Regions from separate parts of the Modestobacter sp. SYSU DS0657 genome, predicted to be linked through region 2. Evidence: riboswitches for the same ligand, from Rfam matches in the RefSeq annotation. Region 2 holds a riboswitch; the other holds the start of a gene.
What was found. A riboswitch is a leader RNA that binds a small molecule or an ion and turns the genes downstream of it on or off. The one in region 2 is predicted to bind thiamine pyrophosphate.
Positions count from the first base shown of each region.

Region 1: it holds a riboswitch for thiamine pyrophosphate, as region 2 does, so the genes downstream of both, thiM (hydroxyethylthiazole kinase) here and ACI79A_RS11735 (purine-cytosine permease family protein) in region 2, are expected to answer to the same signal.

Region 1 is NZ_JBJHAG010000017.1:44,172-48,281, reverse strand. Features, by position in the region: gene thiD (bifunctional hydroxymethylpyrimidine kinase/phosphomethylpyrimidine kinase) at 1-642, opposite strand, end outside; gene thiE (thiamine phosphate synthase) at 639-1,304, opposite strand; gene thiM (hydroxyethylthiazole kinase) at 1,304-2,098, opposite strand; TPP riboswitch at 2,091-2,184, opposite strand; gene ACI79A_RS12310 (GNAT family N-acetyltransferase) at 2,243-2,710, shown strand; gene ACI79A_RS12305 (hypothetical protein) at 2,901-3,506, shown strand; gene ACI79A_RS12300 (LamG-like jellyroll fold domain-containing protein) at 3,503-4,110, shown strand, end outside.
Region 2 is NZ_JBJHAG010000016.1:23,126-27,235, reverse strand. Features, by position in the region: gene thiE (thiamine phosphate synthase) at 1-610, opposite strand, end outside; gene ACI79A_RS11735 (purine-cytosine permease family protein) at 607-1,941, opposite strand; TPP riboswitch at 1,933-2,044, opposite strand; gene ACI79A_RS11730 (thiaminase II/PqqC family protein) at 2,167-2,769, shown strand; gene ACI79A_RS11725 (TenA family protein) at 2,766-3,398, shown strand; gene ACI79A_RS11720 (ABC transporter ATP-binding protein) at 3,391-4,080, shown strand; gene ACI79A_RS11715 (DUF6297 family protein) at 4,084-4,110, shown strand, end outside.

The sequences.
Region 1 (4,110 bases), on a different contig from region 2:
CGTGCACCCGGTGCCGTGCGTCGACGTCGTCTCGATGCGGGGTCGCCGGGTCTCTACCACGCGATCAGCGGTGACCAGCACGTCGACGCTGTCGTCCCCGCCCAGGTGCCCGCCCTTGAGCAGCACCGCGGCCGGGCCGAGGGCCAGCAGCGCCCGGGCCTGGTCGGGCAGCTCGTCGACGGTCGTGGCCGGGGCGACGTCCAGCAGGGCGGCGGCCTCGGGCACGTTCGGGGTGATCAGGTCGCTGACCGGCAGCAGGTCGGCGCGCACGGCCGCGACCGCATCCTCGGAGATCAGCCGGTCACCGCTGGTCGCCACCATCACCGGGTCGCACACCACCGGGCCGCCCGGCCGGCCGGCCAGCGCGGCGGCCACCTCGCGGACCACCTCCGCGGTGCCCAGCATGCCGAGCTTGGTGGCGTGCACCGTCACGTCGGCGAACAGGGTGCGCAGCTGCTCCCCGACGAACTCCGCCGGGACGCCGTGCACGCCGGTGACACCGCGGGTGTTCTGCGCGGTGAGCGCGGTCAACACCGCGGTGCCGTAGGCGCCCAGCGCGCTGAACGTCTTCAGGTCGGCCTGGATGCCGGCGCCGCCGCTGGGGTCGGAGCCGGCGACGGTGAGGGCGACGGCGGCGGTCATCGGTCGATCAGCTCCTGGGTCAGCGCGGCCCGCAGCTCGCGGGCGGCGGCAGCGGGATCGGGGGCGGCGCAGATGCCGGAGACGACGCAGACGCCGTCGACGCCGGTCGCCCGCACCTCGGCGGCGTTGGCGACGGAGATGCCGCCGATCGCGACGGCGGCGATCCCGCCGGCCTGTGCCCGGGCGGCCAGCGACCGGGTGCCGGCCAACCCGAGCCCCGGGCCGGCGTCGGGCTTGGTCGGGGTGGCCCACACCGGGCTGAGCCCCACCACGTCGACCGTGCCCGGCGGCAGGGCCAGCGCCCCGTCCAGGTCGGCGTCGTCCCCCACCGAGACCCCGACCAGGGCGTCGGGGCCGAGCAGGGTGCGCACCTCGCCGGCCGGCAGGTCGTCCTGGCCGACGTGCACCCCGTCGGCGCCGGCGAGCAGCGCGACGTCGACGGCGTCGTTCACGAACAGCCGCACCCCCGGGGTGGGGGCGAGCACCGCCTGGACGGCGCGGGTGAGCGCGAGCAGGTCGCGCCGGCCCGCGGTCTTGTCCCGCACCTGGACGGCGGTGACCCCGCCGGCCACCGCGGCGGCGACCACCTCCGGCACCGATCGCGGCGCGCACAGCAGGGTGTCGGTGACCAGGTAGAGGGTGGGGTCGAAGGCGCGTCGCATCAGGCGGCGCGGACGTCGGCGCGGGTGAGCGCCTCGCCGTCGAGGGCGTCGAGCGCGTCCAGCCACTGCGGCGCGAAAGTGCCCGGCCCGTCGGCGAGGTCGGCGGCGACCTCGGCGGCCAGCGCCACGTGCGCGTGGGCGGCGACGGCGCCCAGCAGCGGGTCGCCGGTGGCGGCGACGTAGGCGGCGGTGAGCGCGCCCAGCGCGCAGCCCGCGCCGGTGGTGCGGGTGAGCAGCACCGAGCCGCCGCCGACGCGCAGGGTGCGCTCGCCGTCGGTGATGACGTCCACGGGCCCGCTCACCGCGACCACGCCGCCGGTGCGCCGGGCCAGCGACGCGGCGACCTCCACGGCGTCGTCCGGGTCGGCGGTGCTGTCCACCCCGCGCCCGCCGGCCCCGGCGCCGGCCAGGGCGAGCACCTCGGAGGCGTTGCCGCGGACGACCGTGGGCCGCAGCTCGACCAGGTCGGCGGCAAGCGAGGTGCGGAACGCGAGCCCGCCGACGGCGACCGGGTCGAGCACCCACGGGGTGCCGGCCTCACCCGCAGCGCGGGCGGCCAGGCGCATCGCGTCGGCCGTGCGGGCGGAGACGGTGCCGACGTTGACCAGCACCGCGGAGGCGACGGCGGCGAACTCCCCGGCCTCGGCCGGGTCGTCGACCATCGCCGGGGCCGCGCCCACGGCGAGCAGCGCGTTCGCGGTGATCGTCTGCACCACGGTGTTGGTGAGGCAGTGCACCAGGGGTGCGGTGTCGCGCAGCGCCTCGTGGGCGGTGCGCAGGGAGGTGGCGTCCACGCGGTGACATCCCTTCGCCAGTGCGAACTGGAGCAGGTTCGACGGGTGTGATCTCAGTCCCGGGTGGGACACCCCGTGTCAGGGCATCGACGCTAACACCGCACCGCGGCCACCGGGTGAGGAGCGGCTTGCGACGATGACGCGGTGACCGATGCACGGGTGACCGGTTCGCCCCGCCTCCGCCAGGCGCCGTTCGCCGAGCTGACCCCGGCCGAGCTGTACGGCATCCTGCGGCTGCGGGTCGACGTGTTCGTCGTGGAGCAGGCCTGCCCGTACCCCGAGCTCGACGGCCGCGACACCGAGCCGACCACCGAGCACCTCTGGTTCGCCGCCGACGACGGCACGGTGCTGGCCACGATCCGGGTGCTGCACAACGGCGAGGACCGCGCCATCGGCCGGGTGGCCACCGCCGTGGGCGCGCGAGGCCGGGGGCTGTCCGCGGCGCTGATCCGCCGCGGTCTCGAGCTGTGCGCGGGCCGCACCGTCGACATCGGCGCCCAGGCGTACCTGGAGAGCTGGTACGAGCGCTTCGGCTTCCGCCGGTCGGGCCCGGACTACGACGAGGACGGCATCCTGCACCTGCCGATGCGGCTGGTGTCCCCGCAGCTCTGAGCTCGGCGGCGCCGGACCACCCTGCGTGACCGGCCTGCCCGGATGTGCGTCACGTCCTCCCGACTTCGGTCACCCAGTGGAGTGGCACGGTCACCTGGAGTCTTCCAGGCCGGACCGTCCGGTCCTAGCGTCGGGGGCTGCAGGAGGTGGCCGGAGCGGCCGACTCCCCCGGATCCCCGGAGAGCCAGGCATGACGAGGGTGACCCTCCGCCGTCCCAGCCGTCGCGCGACGCGACGCGGGATCGTCGTGTCCTCGGCCGGCGCGCTCGTCGTCGCTGCCGCGCTGGTGTGGCAGGCCGCGTACGCCGGGTTCACCGCCGCCACCCCGACGTTGGCCGCCGGCGTCAGCACCGGCACGGTCGCGGTGGCCAACGAGATCGAGGGCCTCGGCACGTTCACCCTGCCCGCGCTGCGCCCGGGGGTCACCTACACCGAGTGCATCGCCGTGACCTCCACCGGCTCCGAGCCGGCGCAGGTGCGCCTGTACGTGAAGCAGCGGACGGCCACGGTCTCCGGGCTGACCGAGGCCCTGGACTTCAGCTGGACCGCCGGCACCGGTGGCGGCGTCAACGACGACTGCGCCGGCTTCACCGCCCTCACCGCGCCGCTGGCGACGACGCTGGCCCGGTTCCCCACCACCTACGCCGACGGCGTCCTGCCCTGGGACACCGCCGGCGGCGCCGCGCCCGAGCGCCGGACCTACCGGGTGAGCTTCGCGCTGTCCGAGGACGCGCCGACGAGCGTCAAGGGCGCCTCGGCCAGCGTCACCTTCGCCTGGGAGGCGCAGCAGCGATGAGCAGCACCACCTGGCGGCAGGGCTGGACCGCGCTCGTCCTGAGCACGCTGAGCCGCATCGCGCTCGGCGCCCTGGCGCTGCTGCTGGCGGCCTCGGTGCTCCCCGCCCTCGTCGGCTGGCAGTCCAGCGTCGTGATGTCCGGCTCGATGCAGCCCACCTTCTCCCCCGGCGACGTCGCCGTGGTCCGGCCGGTCGCCACCGGCGCGCTGGAGCCCGGCTCGGTCGTGCTCGTGGACGACCCGGACCTGCCCGGTCAGCTGCGGCTGCACCGACTGGTCGCCGTGGAGTCCGGCGGGCTGCAGCTGAAGGGCGACGCCAACCCCCGGGCCGACGGCTCCCTGGTCGACCCGGCCGACGTCCACGGGGCGGTCGCGTTGCGCCTGCCGCTCGTCGGTGAGCCGGCCGTCTGGCTCGCCGAGCGGCGGGTCTGGCCGCTGGTGGCCGCGGTGCTGGGGCTGGCCGCGCTGCTGGCGCTCGCCGTGGCCCACCGCCGTCCCGACGACGCCCCTCCGGCCGGACCACCGGCCGAGCGGACCGACGACGGGAAGCGACCCGGCTGGGGCGGCGTCCGGCGACCACCGGCCCGCGTCCTGCGCCGGGGCAC
Region 2 (4,110 bases):
CGCCCAGTGCGGTCAGCAGCTCCCGGGTCGCTGCGGCGGGGTCGGCGGCGGCGGAGACCGCGCCCACGACGGCGACCCCGGTGGCCCCGGCGGCCAGCAACGCCGGCACCCGCGCCGCGGTCACCCCGCCGATGGCGATCACCGGGACGTCGACCGCGGCGGCGACCGCCGCGATGCCGCCCGGGCCCAGCGCCTCGGGTAGGCCGGTCTTGGTGGTGGTCGGCCAGGCGGGGCCGACGCCGAGGTAGTCGGCGCCCTCGGCGACCAGCTGCCGGGCGAGCGCGGGGTCGCGGCAGGTTCCGCCGAGCAGGTGACCGGGGCCGGCGACCCGGCGGGCGGCGGCCAGCGGCAGGTCGCCGGCGCCCAGGTGGGTGCCGTGGGCGCCGACGGCCAGGGCGACGTCGACCCGGTCGTTGACCAGGCAGGTCGCGCCGGCCGGGGCGCAGACGGCGACGACGGCGCGGGCGAACTCGTACAGCTCGCGGTCGGTGCCGCCCTTGGCGCGGACCTGCACGACCGGCGCCCCGGCGGCGACGGCGGCCTCGACCGCGGCCAGCGCCGCCGCCCCGCCGCGGGCGTCGGTGAGCACGTGCAGCCGTCCCAGGCTCACGGCCGGCGCCTCCGGAGCAGCGCCGGAGCCCGCACGACCAGGGTGAGCAGCACGGCCACCGCCAGGCTGACCAGCGACGCGGACCAGCCGTTGGCCGGGTCGATGCCCAGGTCGGTCTGCCGCTCGGTCCACCACGTCGTCCAGCCGGCACCCGGGCCGGCGAAGTACGTGGGCAGGGTGAGCTGGTAGGCGACGAAGCCCGCGATCCACGGCAGCAGCAGCTCCAGGCGGGCCGGCGCGGTGTCGGAGGTGTTCCAGGCGCCGCGGGGCAGCAGCCAGTAGGCCACCAGGAACACCCCGGCCAGCGGCACGAACACCGCGCCGATCAGGAAGAGGAACGGCTCGTAGGCGGCGATGTCGAGGGTGAGCGCCAGCAGCGTGGCGACCGAGCCGACGGCGACCGCCAGGACCCGCCGGTCGGCCCGGGCGACGACGTTCTGCGCGGACACGGCGGTCGAGTAGACGTTCGCGAACGCCTCGTCCAGCTCGACGACCACGAGCAGCAGCACCGCCAGCGCGCCCAGTGGCACCACCAGCAGCGCGTCGATGACGTCCAGCCCGGCGCTGCCGTAGGCGGCCAGCGCGAGCACCCCGAGGGTGAACATGACGACGGTCGCGATGCCGTAGCCCAGGCCCGCGCCGAGGCCGGCCGCCCGGCTGCTGCGCACGTGCCGGGTGTAGTCGGCGGCCAGCGGGATCCAGGACACCGGCAGCGCGATGACGACGTCCGCGGCGGTCCAGAACGAGGTGGCGCTGCCCTCGGCGAGCTCGGGCAGGGGCTCGCGGAGCACCTGCACGTTGAGGTAGACCAGCGCGGCCAGCGCCGCCCACACCGCGTAGCGGGCGAGCAGCCGGACGACGCCCAGCGGCCGCAGCGCCATGGCGGTGGCCAGCAGGCCGGCGCCGAGGACGAACGGCCAGCGCGGTGCGTCGAGCACCCGGGAGGCGGCCTCGGCGATGATCACGATCTCGAAGGTGGCCCAGCCGACGCACTGCACGAGGTTCAGCGCCGTCGGCAGGTAGGAGCTCCGCCGGCCGAGCAGGCCGCGCAGCAGCACCATCGCCGGCACCTGCTCGCGGGCGCCGGCGGCAGCGGTGGCGCCCAGCAGTGCCGCGCCGATGAGGGCGCCCACCACGATGGCGCCGATCGTCACCGCCAGCGGGCGGCCGGGCAGCACCACGTAGACCGCGGCCACCGGCAGCAGCAGGCTGACGCCGAGGTTGCCCCACAGGCCGAGCGCGTCGCGCAGCCCGAGGGTGCGCAGCGGCGCCTCGGTGAGGGTGAGGGGGGCGTCCCCGGTGACGGGGGACGGAGGGGTGGAGGTGCTCACGGTGTCGCTCCCTACGCCGGCATTACCCGGTCAGGTTCCAGCGGTCGGCGGCGCTCAGCCGCCCTCTCAGCCCGGTTCCGCCCGAGCTCCCGCACATGGCATCGGCCATGACGCCCGCCACAGTAGGTCACCGGGGCGCGGGGGTGCACCGCCGGGGAACCCCCTCGTCCGGAACACCCCGTCCGGAACTCGGCTGGCGTGGCCGGGCTGGCTAGAGTCCCGGTCGTGCCGGTCGACGAGCTGCTGACCCGTTCCCCCGACTCCTGGCGGGCTGCCACCGCCCACCCCTTCCTCACCGGGGTGCGCGAGGGCACCGTGCCGGTGGCGGCCTTCGAGACCTGGCTGGTGCAGGACGCCCGGTTCGTCGCCGACCTGCTGCGCTTCCAGGCCCGGCTGCTGGCCCGGGCGCCCCGGCCGGCGCAGGCGGTGCTGGCCGGCGGGCTGGTCGCGCTGGTCGACGAGCTGGCCTGGTTCGAGCAGCTGGCCGCGGCCCGCGGGCTGGACCTCGAGGCCCCGACGCTGTCGGCCACCACCGCCTACGCCGAGCTGCTGGCCCGGCTGGACGGCGCCGACGTCCCGACCGGGCTGACCGCGCTGTGGACGATCGAGCGCACCTACCTCGACGCCTGGTCCGGTGCGCTGCCCGGGGCCCCGCAGTACCGCGAGTTCGTCGAGCACTGGACCGTGCCGGGGTTCGCCGGCTACGTGGCCGGGCTGGCCGCGGCCGCCGACGCGTACCCGCCGTCCGCCGCCGACGCGGACGCGGTGTTCGCCGAGGTGGTCGCCGCGGAGATCGCCTTCTGGGACATGGCGATGGAGGCGGCGTGAGCGTCTCCGCGGAGCTGTGGGCCGCCGACGCCGACCTGGCCGCGGCGGCGCTGGCGCACCCGTTCGTGCAGGGGATCGCCGACGGCACGCTGCCCCGCGAGCGGTTCGCCGGCTACGTCGCCCAGGACGCGTTCTTCCTGGACGCCTTCGCCCGGGCCTACCGGCTGGGGGCGGAGAGCAGCGGTGACCCCGGCGTGCGCGCGGTGCTCACCGACCTGCGGGCCGGCGTGCAGGAGGAGCTGCGGCTGCACGCGGGCTACGCGGAGCAGTGGGGGATCGACCTCGCCGACGTTCAGCCGCTGCCGGCGACGTCGGCCTACGTCGACTTCCTGCTCGACGCCGCCGGCCGGGGGGACGCGGCGCTGACCTGCGCCGCGATGACCCCGTGCATGCGGCTGTACGCCCACCTGGGGCAGCAGCTGGCCCCGCGCGCCGCCGGGCCCTACCGGGAGTGGGTGGACACCTACGCCGCGCCGGAGTTCGAGGAGCTCGCCGCCACCCTGGAGCGGCTGCTCGACCAGCTGTGCGCCGGCGCGGCCGACGAGCAGCTCGTCGCGGTGCGGGCCGCCTTCCGCCGGGCCATGGAGCTGGAGGTGGGCTTCTTCGACGCCGCCTGGGCCGGTGCCTGAGGCGGCGTTGCTCGCGGCGGACGACCTGCTGGTGGGCTACGCCGCGGGCGAGCCGGTCTGCGCCCCGGTCACCGTGGCGGTGCAGCCGGGCACCGCGCTGGGCCTGGTCGGACCGAACGGCGCGGGCAAGTCGACCGTGCTGCAGACCCTGGTCGGGCTGCTCCCGCCGCTGGGCGGGACGGTGCGCTACGCCGGGGACCCGGTCGACGAGCGCTCGGCGACCTTCCGCGCCGAGGTGGCCACCGTGCTCGACGAGGACGCCTTCTTCCCGGCGCTCACCGGGGTGGAGCACCTGCTGCTGACCGCCCGCGGGCACGGCGTGGCCGACCCGGAGGACGTCGTCGCCCGGGAGGTCGAGGCGTTCGGGCTGGCCGGGCGGGCCGAGGCGCTGCCCTCGGCCGTCTCCTCCGGGCAGCGGCGGCGGCTCGCGCTGGCCGCGGCGCTCGTGCGCCCGGCCCGGCTGCTGGTGCTCGACGAGCCCGAGCGCCGGCTGGACACCGGGATGCGCCGGCAGCTGGCCGCCCGGCTGCGCGACGACGTCGCCGCGGGCGCCACGGTGGTGTTCGCCAGCCACGACCCGGAGTTCCTCCGCACCCTGGCCGACGACGTGCTGGTCGTCGACGACGAGGACTGCCCGCTGGTCTCCCCGGACGACGCCGTCGCCGCGCTGACCGAGGGCTGAGCGTTGTCCGCCGTCGCCGGGGCCCCGGTG